Regions from separate parts of the Streptomyces sp. V3I8 genome, predicted to be linked through region 4. Evidence: riboswitches for the same ligand, from Rfam matches in the RefSeq annotation. Region 4 holds a riboswitch; each other region holds the start of a gene.
What was found. Region 4 has a riboswitch for cobalamin ahead of QFZ75_RS29815 (cobalamin biosynthesis protein). Riboswitches for the same ligand answer to the same signal wherever they lie in the genome.

Region 1: another riboswitch for cobalamin. It lies ahead of QFZ75_RS03195 (energy-coupling factor ABC transporter permease); the one in region 4 lies ahead of QFZ75_RS29815 (cobalamin biosynthesis protein).
Region 2: another riboswitch for cobalamin. It lies ahead of QFZ75_RS33635 (ABC transporter substrate-binding protein); the one in region 4 lies ahead of QFZ75_RS29815 (cobalamin biosynthesis protein).
Region 3: another riboswitch for cobalamin. It lies ahead of QFZ75_RS13230 (ribonucleoside-diphosphate reductase subunit alpha); the one in region 4 lies ahead of QFZ75_RS29815 (cobalamin biosynthesis protein).

What each region holds. Positions count from the first base shown of each region.
Region 1 covers NZ_JAUSZL010000002.1:656,976-660,173, reverse strand. Annotated here, with positions in the region: gene cbiQ (cobalt ECF transporter T component CbiQ) at 1-692, opposite strand, end outside; gene QFZ75_RS03200 (energy-coupling factor ABC transporter substrate-binding protein) at 699-1,121, opposite strand; gene QFZ75_RS03195 (energy-coupling factor ABC transporter permease) at 1,118-1,831, opposite strand; cobalamin riboswitch at 1,861-2,044, opposite strand; gene QFZ75_RS03190 (cellulase family glycosylhydrolase) at 2,246-3,198, shown strand, end outside.
Region 2 covers NZ_JAUSZL010000002.1:7,576,898-7,580,095, forward strand. Annotated here, with positions in the region: gene QFZ75_RS33625 (MHYT domain-containing protein) at 1-299, shown strand, start outside; partial or broken gene QFZ75_RS33630 (CoA-binding protein) at 256-663, opposite strand; cobalamin riboswitch at 865-1,052, shown strand; gene QFZ75_RS33635 (ABC transporter substrate-binding protein) at 1,119-2,144, shown strand; gene QFZ75_RS33640 (iron ABC transporter permease) at 2,141-3,157, shown strand; gene QFZ75_RS33645 (ABC transporter ATP-binding protein) at 3,154-3,198, shown strand, end outside.
Region 3 covers NZ_JAUSZL010000002.1:3,040,280-3,043,477, forward strand. Annotated here, with positions in the region: gene mctP (monocarboxylate uptake permease MctP) at 1-418, shown strand, start outside; gene QFZ75_RS13225 (GNAT family N-acetyltransferase) at 515-1,036, shown strand; cobalamin riboswitch at 1,095-1,249, shown strand; gene QFZ75_RS13230 (ribonucleoside-diphosphate reductase subunit alpha) at 1,388-3,198, shown strand, end outside.
Region 4 covers NZ_JAUSZL010000002.1:6,753,242-6,756,439, reverse strand. Annotated here, with positions in the region: gene QFZ75_RS29825 (inorganic phosphate transporter) at 1-953, shown strand, start outside; gene QFZ75_RS29820 (hypothetical protein) at 966-1,187, shown strand; cobalamin riboswitch at 1,501-1,635, shown strand; gene QFZ75_RS29815 (cobalamin biosynthesis protein) at 1,781-2,761, shown strand; gene QFZ75_RS29810 (cobyric acid synthase) at 2,758-3,198, shown strand, end outside.

The sequences.
Region 1 (3,198 bases), 6.1 Mb from region 4:
GTGCTCAGGAACGTGAAGCGCGCGGAGATCCGCGCCGGCGGCACCAGGACGCGCAGGGTGCCGTCGTAACCGCGCCCGGCGAGCCCGGCCTGCAGCCGGGTCGCCCGGTCGAAGGCCCGCACGAAAGCGGTGGCGCCGAGCCCGGCCAGGGAGCGCCAGGAGGCGGCCCGTGTGGTGTGCCCGAGCCGCGCGGCCTGCGCCTCCCTGATCCGACGTACCGAGTCCAGGAGCAGAAAGCTCATCCGGTACGTCACCAGGGCGACGTCGACGACCGGCGCGGGCACCCCGGCGTTCACCAGCCGGGGCAGCAGGTCGGACAGGGGAGTGGTGAACGCGAACAGCAGCACCCCGAGGGAGGCCGCCGAGGTGCGCAGCAGGAGTTCGCCGGCGCGCACCGGCCCGCCCCCGGCCAGGGTCACGAACCCGTCCGGACCGCCGACCTGGAACAGCAGCGGCAGCGCCCCGGTCACGCAGAACCCCAGCGGCACCCGGTAGGCGCGCCAGAGCCTGCGCCCGGGTACGGCGGCGGGGCCCAGCAGCACGACGAGGGCGGTCACCAGCACCAGGGCGGCGCCGGGCCAGGGCGGGAGCGAGATCGCCAGCACGGTCAGACCGAGCCCGAGCACGGCCTTGTCCACGGGGTGGCGGTGGCGCCAGCGGCTGCTGTGCGCCGCCGCGTCGATGGGCAGCACGAAGACTCAGGCCCGTCGGGACACGGACTCGGCGGTACCGCCGGCCGCGGACGTGCCGTGTGCCGCACCGGTACCGCCGGCCGGGGACGTGGCATGCGCCCTGTCCTGGCCGTCCTTTGTGGCCAGGGCCCGCAGTTCGCCCTGGCGGCGGCCCCGGCGCAGACCGAAGTAGTAGGCGAGGACGCCCGCGCCGAGGGCGGCCTGCAGGGCGAAGAGCGCCGACTCGATCTCCCCGGACGGCGGCTCGTACAGGGGCGAGAACCACGGCTCGTAGTCCGGTTCGATCTCGGTGATCGCGGTCTCCGCCTCCGCGTCGGAGCCTGTGAACGGTTCCTTCTTGTGGTCGCCCAGTCCCAGGGCCAGCGGCAGTACCGCGAGGGCGGCCACGACGAGCAGCAGCAGGGTGTTGATCTTCGCGTTACGGCTCATCGGGCCACCGCCTCCGTCGTGTCGGCCGTCCCGGTCCGGGACCGCTCCTTGGTGAGGAGCACGCCGAGCCGGGTCAGTTCGCCCTTGCTCGACTGCACCAGCAGACGCATCACGAGCACGGTGAGCAGGCCCTCGCTCACCGCGAGCGGGATCTGCGTGACAGCGAAGATCGAGCCGAACTTGCCGAGCGCGCCCAGGAACCCGCTGCTCGGGTCGGGGAACGCGAGCGCGAGCTGCACGCTGGTGACGCAGTACGTGGACAGGTCGGCGACGAACGCGGCGAAGAACACCGCGACCATCAGCGGCGCGCCGAACAGCCGGAGCAGCCGGTAGATCCCGTAGCCGGCCCAGGGCCCGGCGATCGCCATCGAGAAGACGTTGGCGCCGAGCGTGGTCAGCCCGCCGTGCGCGAGCAGCAGTGCCTGGAAGAGCAGGGTGATGGTGCCCAGCACCGCCATGACCGGCGGCCGGAACAGGACGGCACCGAGGCCCGTGCCGGTGGGGTGCGAGCAACTGCCGGTCACCGACGGCAGTTTCAGTGCGGAGAGGACAAACGTGAACGGCCCGGACGCCCCGATGAGCAGCGTGCTCTCGGGATGCTCCCTGACCTCACGGGTGAGCGACCGGACTCCGTGGACGACGAACGGCGCCGACGCGACGCCCCAGGCGACCGCGTGCGCCGGAGGAAGGAAACCCTCGGCTATGTGCATGGCTCTGCAGACCCTCTCCAGCACCTCGTGGATGGTTGACGCGCCTTGGCCGGTCTCCTGGCTTACGGGTCAAAACCGCCCGTGCTCCGCCTTCCCGGGTCCGAGGACCCAGTGGCTGCCCGTGAGGGCCGGAGCCGGACTTCCCGATCACAGTGGCGAGGGCCGCACCGGCATCACACCGATTTCCCGAGCACCAAGGCGTGGTGACACTAGTGCGCGTACCGGGGTGGTGACAAGCGGCCCCCCAGGGGCGTACGGGTGGTCACGGTGCCTGGGGCGGCCGGCGGTTCTTCACACCTGTTACGCGTCGGAACGTGCGTCAAGTCTTGACGTGCCCCTGACGAAGTGACTCTATGGGAGCGCTCCCACCCATCCGAAACTCACGTTTCTTGGCGCTCACTTTCTGGAGTCGCAGTGAGAAGAACAAGAAGCACGACTCGAAAGACCCTCGTCAGCGCGCTGCTGGCCGGGCTGGCAGCGTTCCTCGGGCTTGTCGTTCTCGGCGCCCTCGTCCCGACCGCCGCACATGCCAAGTCCCCGGACGTCCTCGCGACCGGCCTCCACATCGACGACGGACGCCTGCTCGAAGGCAACGGCAACGACTTCGTTATGCGCGGCGTCAATCACGCCCACACCTGGTATCCGAGCCAGACGCAGTCGCTGGCCGACATCAAGGCGTTCGGTGCCAACACCGTCCGCGTCGTCCTGTCCAACGGCCACCGCTGGACCAAGAACAGTGCCGAGGACGTGGCCGGCGTCGTCGCCCAGTGCAAGGCCAACCGGCTGATCTGCGTACTGGAGGTGCACGACACCACCGGATACGCCGAGGAGAGCGCCGCAGCCACCCTCGACCAGGCCGCCGACTACTGGATCGGCCTGAAGAGCGTCCTCGCCGGCGAAGAGAACTACGTCATCATCAACATCGGCAACGAGCCCTGGGGCAACACCGATCCGGCGGGCTGGACCGCTCCCACGATCGCCGCCGTCAAGAAACTGCGCACCGCCGGGTTCGAGCACACCATCATGGTGGACGCACCCAACTGGGGCCAGGACTGGCAGAACGTCATGCGCACCAACGCCCAGGCCGTCTACGACGCCGACACCACCGGCAACCTGATCTTCTCGATCCACATGTACAGCGTCTACGACACCGCACAGGAGATCACCGACTACCTGAACGCCTTCGTCAACGCCCGACTGCCGATCCTGATCGGCGAGTTCGGCGGACCGGCCGACCAGTACGGCGACCCGGACGAGGACACCATGATGGCCGCGGCGCAGCAGCTGCGGCTCGGGTACCTCGCCTGGTCCTGGAGCGGCAACACGGATCCGATCCTCGACCTGGTGATCGGCTTCGACCCCGGTCG
Region 2 (3,198 bases), 820 kb from region 4:
CGGCCGTCAGCGTGCACCTGCACGGCGCGGTAGGCGGACCGGGCACGGGCGGTTCCGCCCACTCGCTCCTGCTGCCGATGCTCATCGGCCCGGTCCTCTTCCTGGTGCTCGCCGCGGTGGTCGTGATGTTCGACCCGCTGCTGGTCCTCGGGGACGGCGACTGGAACCGGACCGCGTCCCGCCGGGCACCCGCTTCCCGTACGGACCGGCCCGCCTGGTCCGGCGGCTCGGCCTTCGAACCGCCGCCGCGCCGGGTCAGCCCAGGCGGGGAATCTCGATCGCCGGGCAGCGGTCCATGACCATGTCGAGACCGGCCGTCCGGGTGCGTTCGTAGGCGCCCTCGTCGATCACGCCGAGCTGGAACCAGACGGCCCCGGCGCCGATGGCGACCGCCTCGTCGGCGACGGAGCCCGCGAGGTCGCTGTTGACGAACACGTCGACGACGTCGACCGGGAAGGGGATGTCGGCCAGGGAGGCGTACCCCTTCTCCCCGTGGACCGTCTCGGCCTTCGGGTGGACCGGGACCACCCGCTTGCCGTAGCGCTTGAGCACGGCCGCGACGCCGTACGCGGCGCGCCCCTCGTTCGACGAGAGACCGACGACCGCCCAGGTGTCGCCGCGCTAGGTGAGGATCTTGCGGATCGTTGCCGGATCGCCGTACACGAGGGGCCTCCTGGACTTGCGTGGACTTGCGTGGACTTACGGACGGGTGCTGTTGCGCCCGACAACAGCGGGCGCGGCACGCTGATTCCCGCACGGTGCCCGACACGTGTCCGCCGCGGTGTCCGGCAACGGTCCGCCGAGGCGCCCGACGGATGTCCGCGACGGTGCCCGCGCACCGCCGCCCCGGCCCGAAAACCGCCGTGATAGCTTGCGGAAGCCAGTCGAACCCATGTACGTGGGTCAGGGAATCCGGTGCGAATCCGGAGCTGACGCGCAGCGGTGAGGGTGACGGGCGGGGCATCGGCCACTGGACCGGAACGACGGTCCGGGAAGGCGCTCCGTCCGGGTGAACCCGAGTCCGAAGACCTGCTGGCGGCCTCCGCGGTCACCGGACGGCGGGGGAGCACCGTACGACCGGGCTCCGCGTCCGAGCCCTCGACGCCCGAGGAACTTCCGTGCCCTTCGCACGCCCCGCCCGCCCCGCTGCCCTGCTCCTGTGCGGCGCCGTCCTGCTGACCGGCTGCGGAGCGGCCGACCCGCCCGGTGCCGAGGCCGGAGCGGCCGCCGTCACCCTGGACGACTGCGGCCACACCGTACGCGTGGAGTCCCCGCCCCGGCGGGCCGTGGCCCTCAACCAGGGTGCCGCCGAGATCATGCTGTCGCTGGGTCTCGCCGACCGCATGGCCGGCACCGCGACCTGGACCGATCCCGTGCTGAAGGGCCTGGAGAAGGCCGATGCGCAGGTGCCGCGCATCGCCGACAACAGCCCCTCCTTCGAACGGGTCCTGGACGCCGACCCCGACTTCGTGGCCGCCTCGTTCGCGTCCACGCTCGGCAAGGGAGGCGTCGCCACCCGGGAGCAGTTCGAGAAGCTCGGCGTACCCGCGTACGTCGCGCCCTCCGACTGCGCGGGCAAGGACAACACCGGAGACGGCGACGGCGCCCGCGCGAAACCGCTCGGCATCGACGCCGTCTACGGCGAGATACACGACCTGGCCAGGATCTTCGGCGTCGAGGACAGGGGCGACGAGCTCGTCGCCGGACTGGAGCGGCGGATGGCGAAGGCCACCTCGGGCGTCGACGCCTCCGGCGTCTCCCTCCTCTTCTGGTTCGCCAACTCCGCGTCGCCCTACATGGCGGGCTGCTGCGGATCCCCCGGCATCATGACCCGGGCGCTGGGCGCGAGGAACGTCTTCGACGACACCCACGAGGAATGGCCCCAGATCAACTGGGAGACGGTGGCCGACCGCGACCCCGACGTCCTGGTCATCGGCGACCTGACCCGCAGGTCGCAGACCGCCGAGTCCGCGAGGAAGAAGATCGAGTTCCTGGAGTCCGACCCGGTCACCAGGAACATGACCGCCGTCAGGAAGAAGCGGTACGTCCTGCTCAGCGGACAGGCGCTGAACCCGACCATCCGTACCGTCGAGGGCGTCGAGCGGGTGGCCGCCGCCCTGCGGGAGTTCGGGCTCGCGGGGTGACCCGGCCGCGCGTGGGAACACTCTGCGCGGCCGGTGGGGCCCTGCTCGTCGGCTCCGTCGCCCTCGCGATCACGATCGGCCCCGCGGACATCGGTGTCGGTGACGTCTGGTCCGTGGTCGCGGCCCATCTCGGCCGGGGCGGCACGCGGTTGAGCCCCGTCCGGGACGGGATCGTCTGGCAGCTGCGGCTGCCGCGCACCCTCCTGGCCGCCGTCTGCGGCGCCGGACTGGCCGTGTGCGGCGCGGTCATGCAGTCCCTGCTGCGCAACCCCCTCGCCGACCCGTTCGTCCTCGGGGTGTCCTCGGGCGCCTCCACCGGCGCGGTCCTCGTGGTCGTCCTCGGGGCCGGCGGCGGCCTGCTGTCCGTGTCCGGGGGCGCGTTCCTCGGCGCGCTCCTCTCGTTCGGTCTGGTCCTGCTGCTCAGCCACACCCTCGGCGGGACGACGGACCGGGTCGTGCTCAGCGGCGTCGCCGCGATGCAGCTCTTCTCCGCCCTCACCTCCTTCGTCGTGATGACCGCCGCCGACGCCGAGACCACCCGGGGCGTGCTGTTCTGGCTGCTCGGCTCGCTGGGCGGCGTCGGCTGGACCGACGTCTGGGTCTGCGCCGCGGTGCTGGCGGTCGCCCTGGTGGTCTGCCTGGCGTACGCGCGCACGCTCGACGCGTTCGCCTTCGGCCAGGACGCCGCCGCAAGCCTCGGGGTGTCCGTGGCCCGCACCCGGCTGGTGCTGCTGTGCGCGACGGCCCTCCTGACGGCCGCGCTGGTCAGCTCGGCGGGCGCCATCGGCTTCGTGGGCCTCGTCCTGCCGCACGCGGCCCGGGCGCTGGTGGGCTCCGGCCACGCGCGGCTGCTGCCGGTCGCCGCCCTCACCGGCGCGGTGTTCCTGGTGTGGGTGGACACCCTGGCCCGTACCGTCCTCGATCCCCAGGAGGTGCCCGTCGGCGTGGTCACCTCGCTCATCGGCGTACCGGTGTTCGTACTGGTGCTGTACCGGACCCGGAGGACGCGATGACGAGCGCGCACACCGACGGCGCCGCGAAGGAGGCGGCCGTA
Region 3 (3,198 bases), 3.7 Mb from region 4:
CATGGACAAGACGGTCGCCATCAACTTCCAGCTGCTCGGCGGGATCTGGATCCTGCAGACCTTCCCGGCGCTGGTCGGCGGCCTGTTCACCCGCTGGTTCCACCGGTGGGCGCTGCTCGCGGGCTGGGCGGTGGGGATGCTGTACGGCACGGTCGCCGCCTACGGGGTGGCCTCGCCGACCCAGAAGCACTTCGGCGGCTCCTCGAAGGAGATCCCCGGGATCGGGGAGATCGGGTACATCGGGCTGACGGCGATCGTGCTGAACGTGATCGTGACGGTGGTCATGACGTTCGTCCTGCGGGCGCTCAAGGCTCCCGAGGGTGTCGACGAGACCTCCGCCGAGGACTACACGGCGGACGCGGGCGACAAGGGTGTCCAGGTGGAGCTGCCCCCGGCGACCGCCGGTTCGAGCCACTAGCGTTCTCGCCCCCGCCGCCCCTTCCCGCCCCCGCCCCCGACCCCGGAGGCGGCGGGGGTGGCGGAGTGGCGGCGGGGCGGGGCGAAAATGATCCGCATGGACATCGTGATCAGACGGGCCCTCCCCGCCCAGTACACGGCCCTCGGCGAGCTCACCGCGCAGGCGTACCTCGGCGACGGCCTCCTCGACTTCGGCGAGGACGACGACTACCTCGGCGAGCTGCGCGACACGGCGAAGCGCGCCGCCTCGGCCGACGTCCTGGTCGCCGTCGAGGCGACCGGCGCCGGCGACGGCCGTCTCCTGGGCACCGTGACCTTCGTACCGGCCGGCGGCCCCATGGCCGACATCGCACGCGACGGCGAGGCCGAGATACGCATGCTGGCCGTCGCGAAGGAGGCCCGCGGCCACGGTGTGGGCACCTCGCTCGTCCGCTGCTGCGTCGACCGCGCCCGGGCCACGGCCGGCTGCACGGGCATCGCGCTGTCCACCCAGCGCACCATGCACAGCGCGCACCGCATCTACGAACGCCTCGGCTTCACCCGTACTCCGGCCCGCGACTGGAACCCCGTGCCGCACCTGGACGATCTCCTCCTCCTCACCTACGAGCTGACGCTCTGACATACTCCGGCGCCCGGCCGGGAGCCGACGCGACACAACATGTGGGGGGTGCTTCCGGCACACGGCACCAGATGTATGCTCATGCTCGCTGTCGTCGCAGGGGAATCCGGTGCGAATCCGGAACTGTCCCGCAACGGTGTACTTGTACGCGTATGCCCGCATACCGTCGTACAAAAGTCAGTCCGAGGACCTGCCGACAGCGCGCCCAGGCCGTCCGGCCCGGGCGCACGACGTCCGGGCCTCGCGGAGTGGGCCGGTGGACGCGGCGTACCGCTGCGCGAAGCGGGTACTCCCGTGTGCCCCCGACCCCTCTCCCCGCAGGCCCCCGTGCCGAGCGAGGGAGTGCCCCACGTGACCATCGCGCCAGCCGATCCGGTCTCCGCCACAGCGACGGCGACAGCCGCAGCGACCCGGGACCAGCAGGACAGGGCCGAGGCCGACGCGCCGGGAACCGCACTGCTGCGGCTCCTGACCGACTTCACCGCCGACCTCCCCGGTGCCGACCCCGGCCGGGTCGCCGCCGCCGCGCTGCGCGGCCGGTCCGCCGCCGCGGACGAGCCCGAACTGCGCGAGCTGGCCACGGAGGCGTCCGCGGGCCTCATCTCCGAGGACCCGGTCTACTCGAAGCTGGCCGCCCGCCTGCTGACCGTCACCATCGCCGCGGAGGCCGCCTCGCAGGGCGTGCGCTCCTTCTCGGAGTCGGTCGCCGTCGGTCACCGCGAGGGCCTGATCGCCGACCGCACGGCCGAGTTCGTACGCCGCCACGCGGTCCGGCTCGACGCGCTGACGGACACCTCTTCCGCCGAGGGCGCCGACGACCGCTTCGGCTACTTCGGCCTGCGTACCCTGCACAGCCGGTATCTGCTGCGGCACCCGATCACGCGGTCCGTCATCGAGACACCGCAGTACTTCATGCTGCGGGTGGCGAGCGGGCTCGCCGAGGACACCGCGCCCGATCCGGAAGCGGGCGACCGCTCGGTGGACGAAGTGGCTTCCCTGTACCGGCTGATGAGCCGCCTCGACTACCTCCCCTCCTCCCCCACCCTCTTCAACTCCGGTACGCGCCACCCCCAGATGTCGTCCTGCTACCTGCTCGACTCCCCGCTGGACGAGCTGGACTCCCTCTACGACCGCTACCACCAGGTGGCCCGCCTCTCCAAGCACGCGGGCGGCATCGGCCTGCCGTTCTCCCGGATCCGCTCCCGCGGTTCGCTGATCCGCGGCACCAACGGGCACTCGAACGGCATCGTCCCCTTCCTGAAGACCCTCGACGCCTCGGTCGCCGCGGTGAACCAGGGCGGCCGGCGCAAGGGCGCGGCCGCGGTCTACCTGGAGACCTGGCACTCCGACATCGAGGAGTTCCTGGAGCTGCGCGACAACACCGGTGAGGACGCCCGCCGTACGCACAACCTGAACCTCGCGCACTGGATCCCGGACGAGTTCATGCGCCGTGTGAACGAGGACCGCGACTGGTCGCTGTTCTCGCCCTCGGACGTGCCCGAGCTGGTCGACCTGTGGGGCGCGGAGTTCGACGCCGCGTACCGCGGGGCGGAGGAGCGGGGGCTAGCCAGGAGGACCATCCCGGCCCGTGAGCTGTACGGCCGCATGATGCGTACCCTCGCGCAGACCGGCAACGGCTGGATGACCTTCAAGGACGCCGCCAACCGCACGGCCAACCAGACGGCGCTGCCCGGCCACACGGTCCACTCCTCGAACCTGTGCACCGAGATCCTGGAGGTCACGGACGACGGGGAGACCGCGGTCTGCAACCTCGGATCGGTCAACCTGGGCGCCTTCGTCGACGCGGACGCGCGGGACATCGACTGGGAGCGGCTGGACGAGACCGTCCGGACCGCCGTCACCTTCCTCGACCGGGTCGTCGACATCAACTTCTACCCGACCGAGCAGGCCGGCCGCTCCAACTCCAGGTGGCGCCCGGTGGGCCTCGGCGCCATGGGCCTGCAGGACGTCTTCTTCAAGCTGCGGCTGCCCTTCGACTCCCCGCGGGCGCGCGCCCTCTCCACCCGGATCGCCGAGCGGATCATGCTCACCGCGTACGAGGCGTCCGCCGACCTCGCCGAGCGCAGCGGCCCGCTGCCGGCCTGGGAGAAGACCCGTACGGCCCAGGGTGTGCTGCACCCGGACCACTACGACGTCGAGCT
Region 4 (3,198 bases):
CCAGCTCCTCCCACGCGCTCTTCGGCGGCCTCATCGGCGCCGCGGTGATGTCGGCAGGCTGGTCGTCGGTGAACGGCTCGACCGTCGTCACCAAGGTTCTCCTCCCCGCGATCGCCGCGCCCCTGGTGGCCGGGATCGCCGCGCTGCTCGCCACCCGGCTGACGTACCGCATCAGCCGGCAGGCGGGCGAGAAGGCGACCTCCAAGGGCTACCGCGCGGGGCAGATCACCTCCGCGGGCCTGGTGTCGCTGGCCCACGGCACGAACGACGCGCAGAAGACCATGGGCATCATCACCCTGGCCCTGGTCACCGGCGGGGTGCTCTCGCCCGGGTCGAACCCTCCCCTGTGGGTCATCGTCTCGGCCGGCATCGCCATCGCGCTCGGCACCTACCTGGGCGGCTGGCGCATCATCCGCACCATGGGCAAGGGCCTCACCGACCTCGCGCCGCCGCAGGGCTTCGCCGCCCAGACCGGCGCCGCGACGGTCATCCTGGCCTCCTCGCACCTCGGCTTCTCCCTCTCCACCACCCAGTCCTGCTCCGGCGCCGTGATGGGTTCGGGGCTCGGCCGCAAGGGCGGTGTCGTCCACTGGTCGACCGCGACCCGCATGTTCGTCGCCTGGGGCCTCACGCTCCCGGCCGCCGGACTGGTCGGCGCGGGCGCCGAGTTCCTGACCAAGCAGGGCACCTGGGGCATCGTCCTCACCGGCGCGCTGCTGGTCGCCGGCTCCGGGGTCATCTGGAGGCTGTCCCGCCGCCGACCGGTCACCGTCGACAACGTCAACGACCACCACGAGCCCGCGGGCGTCGTCACCACCGCGATCGCCGCCGTCACCCCGCCCCCCGCGGGCCCGGTCACCACGACGGGGGCCGTGCTCGCGAGCGCGGGCGGCGATCTGAAGACCACCATCCCGGGCCCGGACGCCGAGCCCGCCCGTCCGGCCACGGTGTAAGGAACGAACCGCATGAAGATCGACTGGGCAGCCCTCGGCTCCGTGTTCGGAGTCAGTCTCCTCTCCACCGTCGCCCTCGTGGGCCTGTTCACCCTCGGTATCGTCGGCCTCTCCAAGCGCGAGACGGCCACCGCCCAGGGCGGCTCCGCGGCCCTCGCGGTCACGGGCGCGTACGCCTGCTTCGCGGCCTGCGCGGCGGCGGTGGCGTACGGGATCTATCTGATCGTCGCCTGACCGGCGGTACGGCCGACGAGCCGTGCCGCCGGAGCTCACCGTCCGCCCTGCCGGGACCGCCTCACCCGCGGTCCCGGCGGGGCGGACGCATGTCCGCCCCCGAAGCCGTGCCCCGGGTCGCCCGTGCCGGATCAGGAAGGCCCGCGACTCAGGGACAGCGGGAGGAAGGTGATCACGAACCCGTGGTCAGGGGTGCGCGGCCGAGAGTCGATTTCCGGCTGGACGACCGGCCCGCGGGAACGGCCCGCCCCCGGGATGTGGGCCTCGGCACACTCTCCCTTCGCAGGTCAACAGCAAGTTGACGGGTGTTCCGGGGCCGTGGTGGACTGCCGGGGCCATGTACGACGGCAGGAGAGGAAGCCGGTGCGAATCCGGCGCGGTCCCGCCACTGTTACCGGGGAATCCATCCCCCGGGAAGCCAGGAACTCTCGTCGTCGGTCTCGTCGAACCAGGGCGTGGACACCCTGAGTGAGGACATATCGCCATGCGCGGCTGCCCGTTGTGGACCAGTGTGCCCAGTACCAGTGTGCCCGCACCCGGTACGAGGGTGCCGAGTACGAGGGTGCTGTCCGACGTAGAAGCGGGCTGAGCCCGTGCGTGCCGATCGCGTCTTCGCGTACGGCGCCGCCGCCGGCCTCCTCGGTGACCTGCTGCTCGGCGATCCCCGCCGGGGGCATCCGGTCGCCGCGTTCGGCCGGGCCGCGGGCGCCGTGGAGCGGGTGCTGTGGCGGGACCACCGGGGGTGGGGCGCCCTGCACACCGCCGTGTGCGCGGGCGGCGCCGTCGCCCTCGCCGTGGCCGCCGGGCGTTCCGTACGTGACTGCCGTGCCGCTTCCGTCGCGTTGACCGCCGCCGCCACCTGGGCCGTCGTCGGGGGGACCTCGCTGGGGCGGGAGGCGCGGGCGGTCGGTGGGGCGCTGGCCGCCGGGGACGTCGAGGCGGCCCGTGAGCGGCTGCCGCACCTGTGCGGACGGGACCCGCAGGCGCTGGACGCCGACGGGATCGCCCGGGCCGTGGTCGAGTCGGTCGCCGAGAACACCTCCGACGCCGTCGTGGGCGCCCTGGTGTGGGGCGCGGTCGCGGGCGTGCCCGGTCTGGTCGGGTTCCGGGCCGTCAACACGCTGGACGCCATGGTCGGGCACAGGTCGGCCCGTCACCGGCGGTACGGCTGGGCCTCCGCGCGCCTCGACGACGTCGTCGGATGGCCCGGGGCCCGGCTGACGGCGGTCCTCGCGACCGTCGCCGGGGGCGATCCGCGGGGAGCCCTGCGCACCTGGCGTGCGGACGCCGACCGGCATCCGAGCCCCAACGCCGGGCCCGTCGAGGCCTCGTTCGCGGGGGCGCTCGGGGTGCGGCTCGGCGGCACGCTCTCGTACGCGGGGCGGGTCGAGCACCGGCCCGTCCTCAACGGCCCGGGGCGCGCCGTACGGGTCGAAGACATCGAGCGGGCCGTCCGGCTCTCCCGGCGCGTGAGCCTGCTCGCGCTGGGCGCGTGCGTCACCGGCCGGCTGCTGGTCACCCCGCTCACCGGGAGACTCGCCAGGAAGCCCGCCGGGAAGGGGCGTACCTCATGAACCGTGGACCGGGCAGGGGCCTGCTCGTCGCCGGCACCACCTCCGACGCGGGCAAGAGCGTCGTGACCGCCGGGATCTGCCGGTGGCTGGTGCGGCGGGGGGTGAAGGTCGCGCCCTTCAAGGCGCAGAACATGTCCCTGAACTCGTTCGTCACGCGCGAGGGCGCCGAGATCGGGCGCGCGCAGGCCATGCAGGCGCAGGCCGCCCGCGTGGAGCCCACCGCGCTCATGAACCCCGTCCTGCTGAAGCCGGGCGGCGACCGCAGCAGCCAGGTCGTCCTGATGGGGAAACCCGTGGGCGAGATGAGTGCGCGCGGCTACCACGGCGGACGCCAGGAGGCGTTGCTCGGGACCGTGCTGGACTGTCTGGCCGCGTTGCGGGGCACGTATGACGCGGTGATCTGTGAGGGGGCCGGAAGTCCCGCCGAGATCAATCTG